DNA from 4 places in the Arthrobacter sp. UYP4 genome. Region 1 is predicted to be linked to each of the others. Evidence: riboswitches for the same ligand, from Rfam matches in the RefSeq annotation. Region 1 holds a riboswitch; each other region holds the start of a gene.
What was found. A riboswitch is a leader RNA that binds a small molecule or an ion and turns the genes downstream of it on or off. The one in region 1 is predicted to bind S-adenosylmethionine.
Positions count from the first base shown of each region.

Region 2: another riboswitch for S-adenosylmethionine. It lies ahead of AC0Z9V_RS01095 (AmiS/UreI family transporter); the one in region 1 lies ahead of AC0Z9V_RS02335 (ABC transporter substrate-binding protein).
Region 3: another riboswitch for S-adenosylmethionine. It lies ahead of AC0Z9V_RS11515 (ABC transporter substrate-binding protein); the one in region 1 lies ahead of AC0Z9V_RS02335 (ABC transporter substrate-binding protein).
Region 4: another riboswitch for S-adenosylmethionine. It lies ahead of sfnG (dimethylsulfone monooxygenase SfnG); the one in region 1 lies ahead of AC0Z9V_RS02335 (ABC transporter substrate-binding protein).

Region 1 is NZ_JBXAVU010000001.1:500,010-504,131, reverse strand. It holds gene AC0Z9V_RS02335 (ABC transporter substrate-binding protein) at 1-1,640, opposite strand, end outside; SAM riboswitch class IV at 1,781-1,909, opposite strand; gene AC0Z9V_RS02330 (VOC family protein) at 2,059-2,484, opposite strand; gene AC0Z9V_RS02325 (DUF427 domain-containing protein) at 2,681-3,226, opposite strand; gene AC0Z9V_RS02320 (hypothetical protein) at 3,280-3,576, shown strand; gene AC0Z9V_RS02315 (pyridoxamine 5'-phosphate oxidase family protein) at 3,568-4,059, opposite strand.
Region 2 is NZ_JBXAVU010000001.1:239,329-243,450, forward strand. It holds gene AC0Z9V_RS01085 (hypothetical protein) at 1-40, shown strand, start outside; gene AC0Z9V_RS01090 (acyl-CoA dehydrogenase family protein) at 86-1,336, opposite strand; gene AC0Z9V_RS01095 (AmiS/UreI family transporter) at 1,445-2,062, opposite strand; SAM riboswitch class IV at 2,102-2,213, opposite strand; gene pdxS (pyridoxal 5'-phosphate synthase lyase subunit PdxS) at 2,463-3,377, shown strand; gene AC0Z9V_RS01105 (GNAT family N-acetyltransferase) at 3,637-4,122, opposite strand, start outside.
Region 3 is NZ_JBXAVU010000002.1:618,666-622,787, reverse strand. It holds gene AC0Z9V_RS11525 (ABC transporter permease) at 1-159, opposite strand, end outside; gene AC0Z9V_RS11520 (ABC transporter permease) at 156-1,157, opposite strand; gene AC0Z9V_RS11515 (ABC transporter substrate-binding protein) at 1,154-2,803, opposite strand; SAM riboswitch class I at 2,909-3,007, opposite strand; gene AC0Z9V_RS11510 (helix-turn-helix domain-containing protein) at 3,055-3,360, opposite strand; gene AC0Z9V_RS11505 (APC family permease) at 3,357-4,122, opposite strand, start outside.
Region 4 is NZ_JBXAVU010000003.1:195,319-199,440, forward strand. It holds gene AC0Z9V_RS13090 (hypothetical protein) at 57-293, opposite strand; gene AC0Z9V_RS13095 (glycoside hydrolase family 6 protein) at 357-1,616, opposite strand; SAM riboswitch class I at 1,848-1,952, shown strand; gene sfnG (dimethylsulfone monooxygenase SfnG) at 1,946-3,118, shown strand; gene AC0Z9V_RS13105 (O-acetylhomoserine aminocarboxypropyltransferase/cysteine synthase family protein) at 3,118-4,122, shown strand, end outside.

The DNA.
Region 1 (4,122 bases):
GTCAGGACGGGCACGGGGTGGGACGTGTCGACGGCGACATCATGGACCGTCTTGGCGTACGCGAACTGGCTCGGATTCTCGTAGAGGGGCACGCCGGGCACGATCTCGAGCAGCCGGTGCTGCGCCTTCGAGTACGCTTCCTCAGCCTCGGCTCCGTCGTCGGACCCGCGGGCCGTCAGGAGCAGTTCGTCCAGGGCCGGATCGTCGACGTAGGACGAGTTCTGGCCGATCCGTTCGCCGGTGATCTCCGAGGAGTGGTACCGGATGAACAGGACGTCGGTGGTGTTGGTGTGCCACACGCCGGCCAGCGCGTCGTAGTCACCGGCGTAGCGCAATTCGCTGAGCTGCGCCTGCGGCAGCTGGATGATCTGGAGGTCGAAGCCGACCTTGCGGGCCTCGCCCTGCAGTTGGACCAGCAGGGGACTCGGCGTCGAGCTCTCCACCGTCGGTACCTCGACGACCAGCCGTCGGCCGTCCTTCGTGCGGAAGCCCTCGCCGTCGCGCTCGGACCAGCCTGCGTCGTCGAGCAGCTGGTTCGCGCGCTCGGGATCGTGGGTGAGCGTCCCCTCGACGGTCGGGTCGTAGTACTTGCTCTCCTTCGAGAGGAACCCGTCGATCGGCGTGTAGGTGCCGAAGCCCAGGCTCTCGGTGACCGCAGCGGTGTCCACGGCGGCGGCGAAGGCCTGGCGGACGGCGAGGTCGTCGAACGGCGCGCGGCTGAGGTTGAAGCTCAGCACGTAGGGGCTGCCGGTGCGGGGGAGGTTCTCGTAGGTGAAGTTCGGGTCTGCCTGGACAGCCGCCGCGTTCTGGGGCGCGAGGTTCTCGGTCAGGTCGTACTGCCCGGAGACGAGGGACTGGTGCCGGATCACCGGCTCGCCGACGAGGGTCACCTCGACGCCGTCGAGATATGCCTCGCCGTCACCCTCGAGCCACTCCGGCGCCCAGTCGTAGCCCTCGCGCTTCGTGTAGGTGATGCTCTGGCCCGGCTGGTAGTCCGCGACGGTGAAGGGGCCGGTCCCGATCGGCTGCTGGCACAGGGTCTCGGGAGCCTCCGCGATGGCCTTGCCCGAGTTCATCCCGAGCCAGGACTGCGCGAGGGTGTAGAGGAACGGGGTGTAGGGGTATTCGAGGTGGGCCTCGAAGGTGTACTCGTCCAGGACCGTGCCGTCCACGTAGGGGGCGATGTACGCGGCGGCGAGCGGTGACTTCGTCGCGGGGTCCCGCATGTGCTCGAAGTTCTGGCCGAGGACCTCCGCGTTCCACGGCGAGCCGTCGCTGAAGGTGACGCCCTCCTTGAGGTGGAAGGTGTAGGTCCTGCCGTCCTCCGAGATGTCCCATGATTCCGCGAGGTAGGGCGCGATGTCCCCGTTCTCGTCCAGCGTCACCACGTTGTCGTAGATCAGGCGTCCCAGGAACTGCTGCTGGGTCGCCGAGATGCCGTGGCCGTCCAGGCACCCCGGTTCGGCCGAGATCGACACGTCCAGGACCCCTCCGGACACGGGCTCACCGGCCGTCTCCGAGGTGGAGGCCGCCGGTCCGGCGCAGCCACTGACAAGGGCCACCAGGGCAACGGCCGATAACGTGGTGAGCCGGCGGACCGGCCGGTGATTCCGGGCAGGGGGAATTACGGATGCATTCATGGAGAATTCCTCTTGAGGGGTCCGGTGCCGCGCACGGCGGAATTCACCGGAAAAGGGGAGAAAGGAGCAACAGGATGCGCTGGACGCGCAGGGCCTGCTAGGGGAGGGGGAGGGCGTTACAGCTCACGGGAGTGCCTTTCGGTGTGCTCTTGCCCGCGCCGGACGGGCACTCACGTGCCATGGCGAAGGCCGCTTCGTCATCCGAACCACCCAGGAACATGGGGTTGGTGTGCGGTCCAGTCGGAGCTTTCCGACCGCATCTCTTGAAGCTGAATTCAATATAGGCAGGGAGACGGGCGGTCCTGCGAATAAGAAGAAATATGACCGGGACGTGCGATACCCGCGCATTGTCCCGTCGAATACCTGGCGGACAGGGAATACGACAGCAGGGGAGCCGGTGCCGCACCTGATTCCGGCATCAGCCGATGACGACGGCCCCGTCGTCGTCGATCCGCCAGCCGGGGTTGAAGGCGATCTCCCAGACGACGTCGTTCGGGTCCCGGACCAGGGCGTGGAAGATGCCCCCGAAGGAGCCGTCGCGGGGCTCCTTGAGGATGGTTCCGCCGGCGTCCGCCATCCTGGCCACCAGCCGGCGGACCTCGTCGGGGCTGCCGACATTGTGCGACAGCGTCATCCCGGACGGTCCGGGCGCCGCATCGAGCCCGACGTCCTGCGCGAACTTGTCGGATCGGAACAGCCCCAGGAGCAGACCGGGCGCCACCTGGTAGAAGATGATCTCCTCCGGGACGTCGAGCGCAGGGGACCAGCCCAATCCGCTGTAGAACGATCGCGCGGCGTCGAGGTCGCGGGTGGCGACCGTGACGAAGTGCAGTTGCTGGTCCATGGCGCGAGCATAGTCGGCACGGCCGGTGCCCTGGGCCTTTTCGGACAGGACCGGGGGGTGCGGAGACACTTGACGCCGCGGCAGGCCTGAGACCGCGACGGTTCTCGGCGGGGAAGCCCACGTCACCCCGGGTGCTCAGGTCACCGCCGACGCCACGTGCCGGCGTCGATCACCGCCCGTGACACGACCACCGATGTCACGACCACGGGGTGAGGGCACGTTCCTGCTGCTCGCCGTCGATGACGAGATCGAGCCGCTCGTCGAGGAACGCGACGTAGTCCTGCACCTCGGCCGCGTCACTCAGGGGGTGTTCGTACTGCCACGCGATGTCATCCACCCTCTTGTCTCCCAGCAGGGCGGAGTACCAGGTCGCGTAGCCCTTGTACGAGCACATGGACCGTGTCGAGCTGGGCTCGAGCGGCGCCACGACGTCCTCGACCGGAAGGTAGTACCGGGCGGGCAGGGTCGTCTCGAACAGCATCCGCGCCCGGGTGGTGTCGGCGAGGATGTGTCCGTCGAGCATCAGCTGCACGTGTCGGGAGGTGCCCCGGATGTCGATGCGGCCGTACGGGTCGTGCGGATGGCTGATGATCTCGTCGTCCTCCTCGAACCAGCTGTCGAAGTCGGCGAATGCGAGGATCACGTAGTCGTCGAGGCCGGGGTCGCGTGCGCGGAATCCGGACGCGACGGCCTCCGTTCCAGCGACGCGTATCCCCACCGGCTCGCCCGCGGTCGTGCGCACGTCGAAGGGGGATCCGCGGGTCCAACACGGGAATCGTCGACAGGTCGGGCAGCATGAATCCGACCGGACCGTTCTCGGGTGGCGGTGGGATGCGGGGCGAGATCTCGGCGCGGATGTCCTGGTACGGGACGGCGTACCCGGGCACGACCCTGCGCGGCTCCCACACGAGCATCGCGTGCGTCGTGTCCACGACGGTCTGTCCGCCGAGCGTGGCGCGGACGCGCTTCGCGGTCGGCTCGTATCTCAGCTTCTGGAGCAGTTGCCCCATCACGTCCCGCATGAGCACACCGGTAGCATCGGTGTCGTGGTTGGCCGGGGGTACGGGAGGGCTCGACATGCACTCACGGTAGACCTGCGTCGCCGCTGCCGATAGAGGCCGATGGCGGCGGCCGCAGCAGGCGCACCGGGACCGAGTACGGCGGATCGGGTGAGCGTCGGACAGGCTGCCCGTACCCGACAGCGACTAGTGGGTGGTGTGCAGGCGGCGCCCGCGCACATGGGCGGGCGGTCAGGGCGAAGAACAGGTCGCGCAGGCCGGGCGCCCACGGCTCCTCGGCTGCTGTACCCCACAACGTGGTGAGGAGTTCAGGATCTTCGACGCGGGCCGCCGGCCCGTTCACCAGGACGGTCCAACCGCTCTGCGTGGTCCTGTCCGTGGAATGGGTCTGGACTGCAGCGTGCTCCAGATGGCTGGTGGCGATGATGCCGTCGGCCCTGGTCCTGACGTACACGCGTTCATCGAGCACGAAGTAGTTGACGGGGAAGATATCCGCAGCCCCTCCCGGAAGAATCCCAGCCGCCCCGTCGACTGCGTGGTCGCCAACGCCCAGCATTGCGACGGCGTGAGTGCGTCCGCGGCATGCATCAGGGCCGAAAACCCCTGATGTGCCCTCCAT
Region 2 (4,122 bases), 260 kb from region 1:
CTGCCCGGCGCGGCAGGCGGCCGGTGCGCGGCGCGGCTGAGGCCGGGCAGGACGGGACCGCGGGCGGTCCCGTCCTCCAGGTCGCTCAGGGCTTGCCTGCGCCCGGCGCCGCACCGATGGACCACACGCGGGGAGGCACGGTCCCGTTGACGGAGTGGTCGCCGACGATCCTCGCCTTGAACACCCATGGGTTGTGGTTGGCCGCGGTGCGGGCGTTCCGCCAGTGCCGGTCGAAGTTCTTCGACGTGCTGACGCCGGACGCGGCCAGCGCATTGAAGACGTCGGACGTGGCGCGGGTGGCGAGCGCCGACAGGACCACCTGCGCCTTGGCCGTCTCGAGTTCGGCGACGTCGTTCCGGCGCTCGTCCTCGACCTCGTCGGCCAGGAACGCGCCCTCGTAGGCGTGCTGCAGGGCCCGGGCGGCCCGCTCCACGGTGGCATCCGCGGCGTAGGCGGCGGCGGAGACCTCGCCGATGACCTGGAGGATCTGTGGATCGGCAGCGAACGACGGCGCATTCCCGTGGCTGAAGATCCTCGTGCGGTTCCGTACCTCTCGCGCCACGTCCCGCTCGGCCGCGGTGATGCTGCCCGCGAGGACGGCCAGCAGCACCGCCTGGTAGAAGGCCGTCTGGTACTTGAACCGGGTGTCGAAGTCGATGACGTTCCCGGCCTCGACGCGGGCGCGGTCGAAGGTGGACGTACCCGAGCCGGTGGTCTGCTGGCCGAAGCCGTCCCAGTCGTCCCCGTGCGTGACGCCCTCCTGGTGCGTGCTGACCACCGCGATGACCTTGACACCGTTGTCCGTCCGCTGGGCGAACGTGTCGATCCAGTCCGCGAAGATGCTGCCGGTCGAGTAGTACTTCGTGCCGCTGATGCGGAAGTCGCCGTGGGTGCTGCCCGGGTCCGGGCTCACCTTGGTGATCACGTCACCGATGGTGACGGTGCCGACCTCCGTCCAGGAGTTGCCCACGATCTCGCCGTCCACGAAGCGCTGGAGCCATACGTCGCGCTGGGGACCGGCGGACACGAGGCGGTCCTCCACGAACGCGAAGTGGGCGCGCAGCGCCTGGGGGATGTTCGAATCGGCGGCGGCCAGTTCGGTGAGGAGGCGGAACAGCTGCGGGAGCGAGGCGCCGAACCCGCCGGCGGCGACCGGTACCCGCAGTGCCCCGAATCCGGCGTCGATCAGGGCGCGGATCTCCTGCCGGGGGAGCTCGTGCTCCTGTTCGCGGCGCGATGCGCCGTCCGCGATGCGTGCGAAGAGGGGTCGGAAGCGGGCCGCGAGGAGTTCGTAGTCGGCGTCCGCGGTGGGATGGGTGTGCGTCAGGGTGGTCATGGTGGGCCTTCCGATCGGGCTGGGAGTGGGGCTGGGAGTGGGGCTGGGAGTGGGGCTTGGAGTGGGGCTGGGAGGAGAGGTGGCAGGACGGGGGCGGGGGCGAGGAGATCAGGCGTGGACGGCGACCCGGGGGACGGCCGCCCTCGCCTCACGGGAACCGGCGACGCCGGCGCCGACGAACAGTGCGCCGATGACGGCCGCGGCGGCGACGGCGGAGGCTCCGCCGGCCGGCCAGGCCCCGTTGAGGCCGAGGACGGCGGGGATCACGGTGCTGACGGTGCCGACCAGGATCGCGCTCCAGCCGGTGACCCGGGTAAGGCGGACGGCGTCGAGGGCGAGGATCAGGAAGAACAGACCCCACAGCACCGCCCACGCGAGCCAGAGCACCGAGCCGAGCGGGTCGGTGTCCAGCGACGTGGCCGCGAAGACGACGGCGAGCACGGCGACGAGCCCGCAGAACCAGCCGACGCCGGCGGAGCCCAGACCCGCGACGGAGCCGAGACCCACGTACAGGTAGGTGAGCCCGAAGAGGAAGATCCCGCTCGCCGTGCTGAACGCGGCTGGATCCGGCGCCCCGGTCGCTGCGACGACCGTGGCGAGGACGAGCTGGAGCACACCGACCGCGAGATTGAGGAATCCCGCGTCCAGTGGCGGGACCCGGCCGAGGAGGCCGAGTCCGTTGATCAGAAGGGCTGCTCCCGAGAGCAGCAGGCAGATGTACGACATGGATGTCCCATCGACGGGACGCGGAACCGCTGGAGGTCCGCGCCGTGCTTGCCCCGCGCTGATGCACGGGGCCGGATCTTCACCTGGGGCACCCCGCCACGGAGGGGGTTGCCGTCCGACGAGCCAGGGCTTCGCGTCGGAACTCTTGATCTGTGGCTCCGAGCGTAGGCGGCATATCGTCCGCTTTCCAGCAGGAAGACGCGGCATTCCGCCGCGTGACGCCGTGTGACGCTGCCGGATCGCTGCCGGATCGCTGTCGGATCGCTGACGTGCGCGGTCCCGCGCCGGGGTCCGGAGCCCGCGGGAACGGCCGGGACCGGGGCGGCGGCCGCGACCGGAAGGGCGTCCTGCGGCGGCGTATCATGAAGGGTCAGCTTTTATCTACCTTTAGGGGCAAGTCGTGTCCACCGTTGAAGACAATTCGGCAACCACAGCACAGACCGGCGGCAACCGGGTCAAGCGCGGGATGGCCGAAATGCTCAAGGGCGGCGTCATCATGGATGTCGTCACAGCAGAGCAGGCCCGCATCGCCGAAGACGCCGGTGCGGTAGCGGTCATGGCGCTCGAACGGGTTCCCGCGGACATCCGCGCCCAGGGCGGCGTGTCCCGCATGAGCGATCCCGACATGATCGACAGCATCATCGAGGCTGTCTCCATCCCGGTCATGGCCAAGGCCCGGATCGGCCACTTCGTGGAGGCGCAGGTCCTGCAGTCCCTCGGGGTCGACTACATCGACGAGTCCGAGGTCCTCACGCCCGCCGACTACGCGAACCACATCGACAAGTGGAAGTTCACCGTCCCCTTCGTCTGCGGTGCGACCAACCTCGGTGAGGCACTGCGGCGCATCACCGAGGGCGCTGCGATGATCCGCTCGAAGGGCGAGGCCGGCACCGGCGACGTCTCGAACGCCACGATGCACATGCGCACCATCCGCGCGGAGCTCAACCGCCTCTCCTCCATGGCCGAGGACGAGCTGTACGTCGCCGCGAAGGAACTCCAGGCGCCCTACGAGCTGGTGAAGGAGGTCGCCTCCGCCGGTCGACTCCCCGTGGTCCTCTTCACCGCCGGCGGCATCGCGACCCCGGCGGACGCGGCCATGATGATGCAGCTCGGCGCGGACGGCGTCTTCGTCGGCTCCGGCATCTTCAAGTCGGGCAACCCGGCCGAACGCGCCAACGCGATTGTCCAGGCGACCACGTTCCACGACGATCCGGACATGATCGCCAAGGTCTCGCGCGGTCTGGGCGAGGCCATGGTCGGCATCAACGTCGACGAGATCCCGCAGCCGCACCGCCTCGCCGAGCGCGGCTGGTAGCAGCACAGCACGGGCAGTGCAGAGGACCGCGGCCGGCAGGCCGCGGTCCTCTGCCGTTTCCCGCGGAGGCGGCGACGGCGTCAGTGCCTCGCGGGGCCTCGCGGTCCCCGAGGAGGTCCCCGAGGATGTCCTCGGCCGTCGCCCCGAACGCCCGGGCGCGGTCCCGCCGGGACCGGGCCCACGCACCTCCGACATCACCGTCGGCGGTGGAGGGGGACGCGGCTCGGCTGTCATGCGTCCACCGTCGGGCCGCAGCCGGTCAGAGGTGCAGCGCGTAGGTCCTGCCGCGTCCGAGCAGTGTGAAGCCCCGCTTCGAGAAGAACTCGTAGCCCTGCGGTGTGGCGTTGACGGCGAGGTCCACCGCACCGGCCTGCAGTGCGGCCCGCGCCGTGGCGCTCAGCAGGGCCGTGGCGAGCCCGCGCCGCTGGTGGTCCGGGAGCACCTCGAGGTTGTGGACACCGCCGAGGCGTCGCAGGCCCGTGACGCCGGACGGGTAGAACGAGTACGCGGCTCCGGAGATGCTGCCGCCTTCCCCACTCCGGGTCACGGCATGCCACGCCTGCCGCGGCTGGGAGCGGACCACCCGCAGCTCCTGTTCCAGCGGACCCGAGTAGTCGGGTACATCGGTGGCGAGGACGGCGTCGTCGTCCCCGGGCACGACCACGGCGGCCGCGGGTGCTGCCATCCACCAGGGCTGCCAGCTCGGACCGAATCCCAGACCGGCGAGCTCGACGGGGTCCACCGC
Region 3 (4,122 bases), on a different contig from region 1:
GGCAGCGAGCACCAGGAAGGCGAGGAGCGCGGCGGCGATCCAGACGCCGATGGGCGTGTTGCGGACGAGGCGTCCGGCACGGGAGGGAGCAGGGGCCGGTGACGAGGGAGCTGCGCTGCCGCCCTCCGCCGTCGTGGTGGGGTCGAGGGTGAGGCTCATGCTGCTGATCCCTTCGGGTTCGTGCGGGGGTCGACCACGCGGTAGAGGACGTCCACCACGAGGTTCACGAGGATGTAGACCGCGGCGATGAGAAACACCACGGCGAGGGTGATGGGCAGGTCGCGGTTCACGATGGCGTCCACGAGGGACCGGCCGAGGCCCGGTCGGGCGAAGATGATCTCGGCGACGACGGCCGAGCTGACGAGCGAGCCGACGGCCCAGGCGGAGAGCGTGAGGCCGGGGAGGATCGCGTGGCGCAGGGCGTGGGTGATCCGGACGGCGGTGTCGCTGAGGCCGCGGGCACGGGCGCTCAGGACGAAGGGCTGGGCGAGGGCGTCCTCGAAGGAGGACCGCGTGACCTGGGCGATGAACCCGGCGAGCGGGACCGCCAGCGAGAGCGCCGGCAGGACGAGCGACCGGAAGCCGTCGTTGCCCGCGACCGGGAACCAGCCGAGGGTCACCGCGAAGACCACGGCCAGCATGATGCCCACCCAGAACTGAGGGAGGGAGGCGAAGAACACCTCGACAGCACGCCCGGCGCCGTCGAGCACACGCCCGCGGCCCACCGTCAGGAGGGTGAACGCCAGGGCGATCACCCAGGCGAACACGAGGGCGAGCCCGGCCAGCTGCAGGGTGGGCAGGATCTGTGGGCCGATGATCTCCAGGACGGGGACCTTGAAGATGTAGGACACCCCGAAATCGCCGGTGAGGAGGTTGCCGAGGTAGGAGAGGTACTGGACGAGGACGGGCTGGTCGAGCCCGTACTCTGCCCGCACGGCGGCGACCGTTTCTGGTGACGGCGAGGATCCCGCCCCGCCGAGGATCGCGGTGATCGGGTCACCGGGCGTGAGGCGGAGGACGAAGAACGTGAGGGTCACGGCCGCCCAGAGGACGAAGAGGCTGCCGGCCGCACGCTTCGCGATGACCTTGCCGGCGGTACCGGCCGTCGCCGTCGTGCGGGGTGCTGCGCTGAGGGAATCGAGGGAAGAGGTGCTCATTCTGAATCCACCGCCGTGACGTCGTAGAGGTAGGGGAGGGACAGGCTCGGTTCGAGGGTGAGATTGCCGTAGCGGTCGCTCCGCAGCGCCACCTGGCTGGCCTGGTTGTAGAGCGGCAGCTGGAGGGCGTTGTCGCTCACGATCTGCTGCGCCTCGTAGTAGAGGCGCTCACGCTCGGCGGGATCGTCCGTGGCCAGGGCGTCGTTGAGGATGCCGTCGAGCTCGGGGTTGCGGAAGCCCGAACCGTTCGGCACGAAGCCCGCCGATTCGGTGTACTCCGAGGAGAAGACGATCCGCAGCACGTCCGCGGTGTTGGTGTTCCAGTAGTCGGCGCGGAGGTCGTACGCGAAGTTGTTGCCGAGCTCGCTGACGGTCGCGCCGTCGCCGTTCTCGATCAGCACCTCGAAGCCGGCCTTCTTCGCCGTCGCCTGGATCTGCGTGACGAGCGCCTGGTGCGCGGTGGGCCACGCGCCGGGCGTGTAGGGGAAGTGCACGGTCAGGCGCTCGCCGTCCTTCACGCGGTAGCCCTCGTCGTCGCGCTCGGTCCAGCCCGCCTCATCGAGCAGGCGGGCCGCCTCGTCGGGGTCCGGGTCGTAGACGTGCTCGAAGTCGGGGGAGTAGAAGCCCGTGGTGGAGCTCAGCGGGCCGCCGGCCCGGGTCACGGTGCCGAAGTACACGCTGTTGATGCCCGCATCGACGTAGGCGCTGTGCAGGAAGGCCTTGCGGATGTCCACGTCGTCGAACGGTGCCCGGGTGGTGTTGAGGATCAGGTTGGTCGGGTTGCCGGGCCGGTCCTGCAGGATCAGTTCGACGTTCGGGTCCGCCTCGGCCTCGCCGAAGTGCACCGACGGCATGAGGTCGAGGGCGTCCACCTGGCCCGCCCGCAGGAGGCCGTAGCGGGTGGAGTCCTCGGGGACGATGCGCCACTCGATCTTCTCGATGTGCGCCGGCCCCTCGTGCTGCGCATACGGCGGAGCGGAGTTGTAGTCCTCGTTGCGCACCAGGCTGACCTTGGACTGCGGCACGTAGTCGACGATCTTGTATGGCCCGGTACCCACGGGTGCGTTGCAGTTCTCGGCCTGCGGCCGTTTGAGCGCCTCGGGCGATTCGATGCCGAGGAACGGCTGGGCGAGCACCTCGAGGAACGCGGCGTAGGGGCGGTTGAGGGTGACGACGGCGGTGGTCTCGTCCACGACCTCGGTGCCCACGTAGGGCTTGAGGTAGCCGCCGGCCGTGCCGGACTGCGTGTCGGGGTCGATCATGTGGTCGAGGTTGGCCTTGACCGCCTCCGCGGTGAGCTTGGTCCCGTCGGTGAACCAGACGTCGTCGCGCACCGTGAAGGTGTAGGTGAGGCCGTCGTCGGACACGGACCAGTCCGTGGCGAGCCACGGGTGGATGGCCCCTTCGCTGTCCTGGGACACGAGGGAGTCGAGGTAGTTCGCCGCGATGGACGCCTGCGGCATGTCCCCGTTGACGTGGGGGTCGAGGCAGGAGATGTCCTTGCCGGTGGCGAAGACGAAGGTGTCGTCCTCGCTCGCGGCTGCTGATCCTCCGCAGCCGCTCGTGGTGAGCACCAGGCCCGCCGCGACGGCGAGCAGGGCGAGGGTGCGGGGTGGACGGGGAGTGCTGGGGCTTGCTGTTCTCACGCGTGGCTCCTGAATCATCGCCCGATGGAGGGTGATACAGGTCAGCCAGCAGTCGCCCCGGGCGTGCCGGAGCACGGAAGGGCAGACCAACGAAAGCGTGTAGCTTCTCCATCGGTCCTGGCAGTAGCACCGTTCCCCGTTGCTACACGGGGAGGGTTGCTGCGGCGTCGTCGATCCAGGTCTCTCGGCCGCTCGGGATGGTTATGGCTACAGCTAAGCGCACCGGAGGGCGGGGGCGCCAGTGGTGCCCGTCATATTCGGTCACGCGGTGCTCCGGGACGGCTTCCCCCGACGCCCGACAGCTGCACCAGGAGTTCCACCTTGCGGCCGAGCGCGAAGCCGCTGAGGTCCGGCAGCCGCACCAGGTACTCGTCCTCGACCAGCAGGTTCAGGAGCCGGTAGGTGGTCGCCTTCGGCAGCCCGAGGTTGCGGCTCACCTCCAGCCCGGTGACCCCGGGTCCGCACCGCGCAACCTCCTCGAGCACAGCGAGGGCGCTCCGCACCGCTTTGGGCTGGCGGGCCCGCAGGCCGACGTCGTCGGGCCGGTCCGTGGTCATGGGGCATCGCCCGCGGCAGTGTTCCGACCACCTCCGAGCACGGCGTCCTGCGTGGGCACGTCGTAGAGCCCGAGGACGGGGTCGGCCGACCGGTGACGGCGGTGCCACAGGAACCAGAGCAGCGCGGTGGCCAGCAGGATGCAGAAGATCCAGCCGCTCGCACTCCGGCCCGCACCCGCGAGGGTGATCCGATAGGCGACGAGGGCACCCGCGAGTGCCACCGAAGTGATCCCGGCCGCGAGCGCCGGCCGGAGGGTCAGCTCGCCGATGCGCCGCAGGAAGACCGGCACTGCACAGCACGCCAGCAGATAGGCGGTGACGTAGGCGGTGGCTGCGGTGCCGAGGAGCTTGTTCATCGCCTCGCCCGTTCCGAGGCCGAGCAGGATCAGCGTCGCCGGAACGACCGTAACCACGGGCATGGCAGCCAGGACGGCATGGACGGGCGTCCGGAACCGGAGGTGGGCGTGCCCGAGCCAGGCGGGTAGGACATCCTCCCGGCCCATGGTCAGCAGCACCCGGGCCAGTGCGGTGGCGCACGCGAGCGTGCACGCGAAGAAGGACAGCGCGGCGCCGGCGTCGAGCAGGGGGACCAGCCACGGGAGGCCCGCAGCCCGCATCGCGGGACCGAAGACCTGCGACCCGTCGTCGTCCAGCGGGGGCACGGATTGCAGCAGGACCCGTTGGGCCAGGGCTGCCACGACGTACAGCACACCCCCGCCGGCGGCACTCCAGAGCAGCACTCGGGGAATGTTCCGCAGCGGC
Region 4 (4,122 bases), on a different contig from region 1:
CGATGACGATACCCAGTGCTCCTCCGGTTTGTCACATTTCCGTAACGGCGCGTACCCTACGCGCCGGTGCGGAACGACCACCAGCGACGCACGGCGGCGAGCGTGCCACCCGCGCTGAACGCGAGCAGGACGATCTGCTGCAGGTAGAACCCATGGCTCTCGACCGCACCTGTGCCGCCCGCGCCCAGCGCGATGCTGGTGGCCAGGGTGACGGTCAGCACGAGACCCACCCAGGAGAGCGTGCTCCAGAGCATCCGTTCCCGCAGGCGGCCCGCAGATTTCCAGCTGTCCATCCCCTCAGCGTAGGCGTCCGGAGAGCGTGCGCGGCCCACGGACCGCGCACGCTCTCCGGTCCGCTACGGCCGTACGGGCGCGCTGGCGTTCGCGATCAGGTCCAGCGCCTGCTCGGGGAACCAGGCACCGGCCGCAGGATCCACGCGGCCCCACTCCGGGTCCATGCCCCCGTTGTCCGTCAGGCCGCGACTGCACTCCCCGTCGGACTCTCCCGGGACCTTGATCCAGAGGAAGGCGTCGGCGAGTTCGTTGCCCGTGTCGGAGGTCGGGAGGTAGCCGAGTCCGCGGCCCGGAGGATTGCACCAGACCTGGGGATCCGGGTAGGCGACCGACGGGACCCAGGGGCCCCGTCCGTTCCGGCTCGTGTCGATCACGAAGTGTGCGAGCTCGTCCGACGACGGTGCGTTCGGAGCACCGGCGACGTGCTGCGCGTACCACGCGTCCGTCAGCCCCCAGGTGGAGAAATCGGCGGGCGAGGCCGGGTAGTACTGGCTGGCGCAGGATCCGTAGGCCCCGGGGTCGATCTCGGTGGCGTAGTGGATGCACTGCGACACCCAGCTGCCGAACTTCAGCTGCCGCTCGGTGAGCTCGTAGTTGGAGACGTTGAGGAAGAAGCCGTCGGCCTTCTGTACGCCGGCCTTCACGAGCCGGCTCGAGATCTCGCCCGTACCGAGCCAGGCGCTGTGGGTGCCGTCGAGGTAGACCTTGGTGTCGGGCAGTGCCTTGAGGCGGTCCACCGCATAGTTGAGCATCTCGAAGCGTTCCGCTGCAGCGCTCGCGGCGTCCGCCTCTGCCGGCTGGCACCACTCGAGGGCGCCGTCGAGCCCGCGGTACCAGGGGATGATGCCGAGGCCGTCCGGTTCGAGGATCACCATCGCCGCCCTGTCCTGGATCCCGGCGGCGAGCGCGTCGATCCAGGCCTTGTAGCCAGCGACGTCGGTCGCGCCACCGGCGGAGTACTGCGAGCAGTCGCGGAACGGCAGGTTGTAGGCCGCCAGCACGGGGACCTGCCCCTTGCCCGCGGCGCGGTGCGTCGTGTTGCGCACCTGCTGGGTGACGGCCTTCGGATCGCTCCCGGTGACCCAGACGGCCTGCGGCGTCGAGACCATGGCACCGAGGCTGTCGGCGGTGGCACGATCACCCGAGGCTCGCAGGTCGGCGATCTGCCGGTGGGCCTCGTGGTAGTGGCTCTTCTCCGGGATGTAGAACCCGGTGGCCGTCGTTCCGTCCGGGCTGTCCGGCCCACCCTTCTGGCCCTGGGCCACGGCGGGCAATGCGGAGAATGCGGTGGACGCGAGGACCCCGGCCAGGGCCAGGGTCATGGCGCACGTTCTGGAAATGCTGAGCATCATTGCTCCTCATGTCGATGGGTATCGGGCGGAGTAGCCCGAGCAGGAGACGCCGCCTATCCCCATGGAAGCGCTCCCACGGCCAGTCTTCGGTGGATGCCGGAACTTTTGTCAAGGTACTCAGCACACTGATCGCTGCGGTGGGCTTCTCCATGCGGAGACACATTGTTTGGAGCTGCGGCGCCTCTGGTGTCACACTCGTCGTGACCATCCCGAGCGGCTGAGAGATCTGGCTCACTGACGCCGCAGCAACCCTGGCCTCCGCGTCCCCGCGGCGACATTAGGGTGCTACTGCCAGACCGATGGAGGAAACCATGAGCGTCGCCGACCTTTCCACCCCTCTGAAATTCGCCTACTGGGTCCCCAACGTCAGCGGTGGCCTGGTCGTCTCGACCATCGAGCAGCGGACCAGCTGGGACTTCGACTACAACAAGAAGCTCGCGCGGATCGCCGAGGACGCCGGGTTCGAATACGCACTGTCGCAGACCCGCTACGCAGCGTCCTACGGTGCCGACAAGCAGCACGAGGCGACGAGCTTCTCCCTCGCCCTGCTGGCCGCGACCGAGAAGCTGAAGGTCATCGCCGCCGTCCACCCGGGCATGTGGCACCCCGGGGTGCTCGCGAAGTACATCATCACCGCCGACCACATCTCGAACGGCCGCGCAGCCGTCAACATCGTCTCCGGCTGGCTGAAGGACGAATTCATCAACTTCGGCCTCGACTGGCTCGAGCACGACGAGCGCTACGTCCGCACCGAGGAGTTCATCCGCGTGCTGCGCGGACTGTGGACGGAGGAGGGCTACAGCCAGGCCGGCAAGTACTACACCATCAAGGACTTCACGCTGAGCCCGGCCCCGGTCGCCGTGCCGGGCCGCCCCCACCCCGAGATCTTCTTCGGCGGGAACTCGACGGCGGCCCAGGCCACGGCCGGCCGCGTGGCGGACTGGTACTTCTCGAACGGGAAGGACCTCGAAGGCTTCAAGGACAACATCGCCGGCGTCCGGGCCTCCGCCGAGCAGGCCGGCCGCCGTCCCCGCTTCGGGCTGAACGGGTTCGTGATCGCCCGCGACTCCGAGAAGGAGGCCCGCGACACGCTCCGCGAGATCGTCGAGAAGGCCCACCGCCCCGCCGTCGAGGGATTCCGCGACGCCGTCCAGGAAGCCGGACCGTCCACGAAGGACGGCAAGGGCATGTGGGCCGACTCGACGTTCGAGGACCTCGTGCAGTACAACGACGGCTTCAAGACCCAGCTCATCGGCACGCCCGAGCAGATCGCCGAGCGCATCGTGGAGTACAAGAAGATCGGCGTGAACCTCCTGCTCACCTGCTACCTCCACTTCCAGGAGGAGGTGGCGGCGTTCGGCACGGACATCCTCCCGATCGTGCGTGAGCTCGAGGCCGACGCCGCCCGCGCCGCGGGAGTGGAATTCGATCCGGACGGCACACTCGCCGTCCCCAGCAAGGCAGGTGTCTGATGGCAGAACGTTCCTTCGGTTTCCGTACGCGCGCACTCCACGCCGGCGGCACTCCCGATGCCACCCACGGCGCGCGCGCCGTACCGATCTACCAGACGACGTCCTTCGTCTTCAAGGACACCAACGACGCCGCCAACCTGTTCGCGCTGCAGAAGTACGGCAACATCTACTCGCGCATCGGCAATCCCACCGTCGCGGCGTTCGAGGAGCGCATCGCCTCCCTCGAGGGCGGCATCGGGGCGGTGGCGACGGCGTCGGGCATGAGCGCCGAGTTCATCACCTTCGCCGCGCTCTGCCAGGCGGGCGACCACGTCGTAGCCGCATCGCAGCTGTACGGCGGAACGGTCACCCAACTCGACGTCACGCTGCGCCGCTTCGGCATCGAGACCACCTTCGTCCCCGGGACCGACCCCGCGGACTACGCGGCCGCCATCCGCGAGAACACCAAGGCCGTCTACGCCGAGGTCATCGCGAATCCCTCGGGTGAGATCGCCGACCTCGCAGGCCTGGCGAAGGTGGCCCACGACGCCGGGATCCCCTTCATCGTCGACTCGACGCTCAGCACGCCCTACCTCGTGCGGCCCATCGAGCACGGAGCGGACATCGTGATCCACTCGGCCACCAAGTTCATCGGCGGGCACGGCACCACCCTGGGTGGCGTCATCGTGGAGAGCGGCCGGTTCGACTGGGGCAACGGCAAGTTCCCCATGATGACCGAGCCGGTCCCCTCCTACGGCAACATCCAGTGGTGGGCGAACTTCGGCGAGTACGGCTTCCTGACGAAGCTCCGCACGGAGCAGTTGCGCGACATCGGGCCGTCGCTGTCGCCGTCGTCGGCGTTCCAGCTCCTACAGGGCGTGGAGACCCTCGCGCAGCGGCTCGACGAACACCTCGAGAACGCGCAGGCCGTCGCGGAATGGCTGCAGGCCGATCCGCGCGTCGAGTACGTCAACTACGCCGGTCTTCCCACCCATGTCCACCACGAGCGTGCGAAGACGTACCTG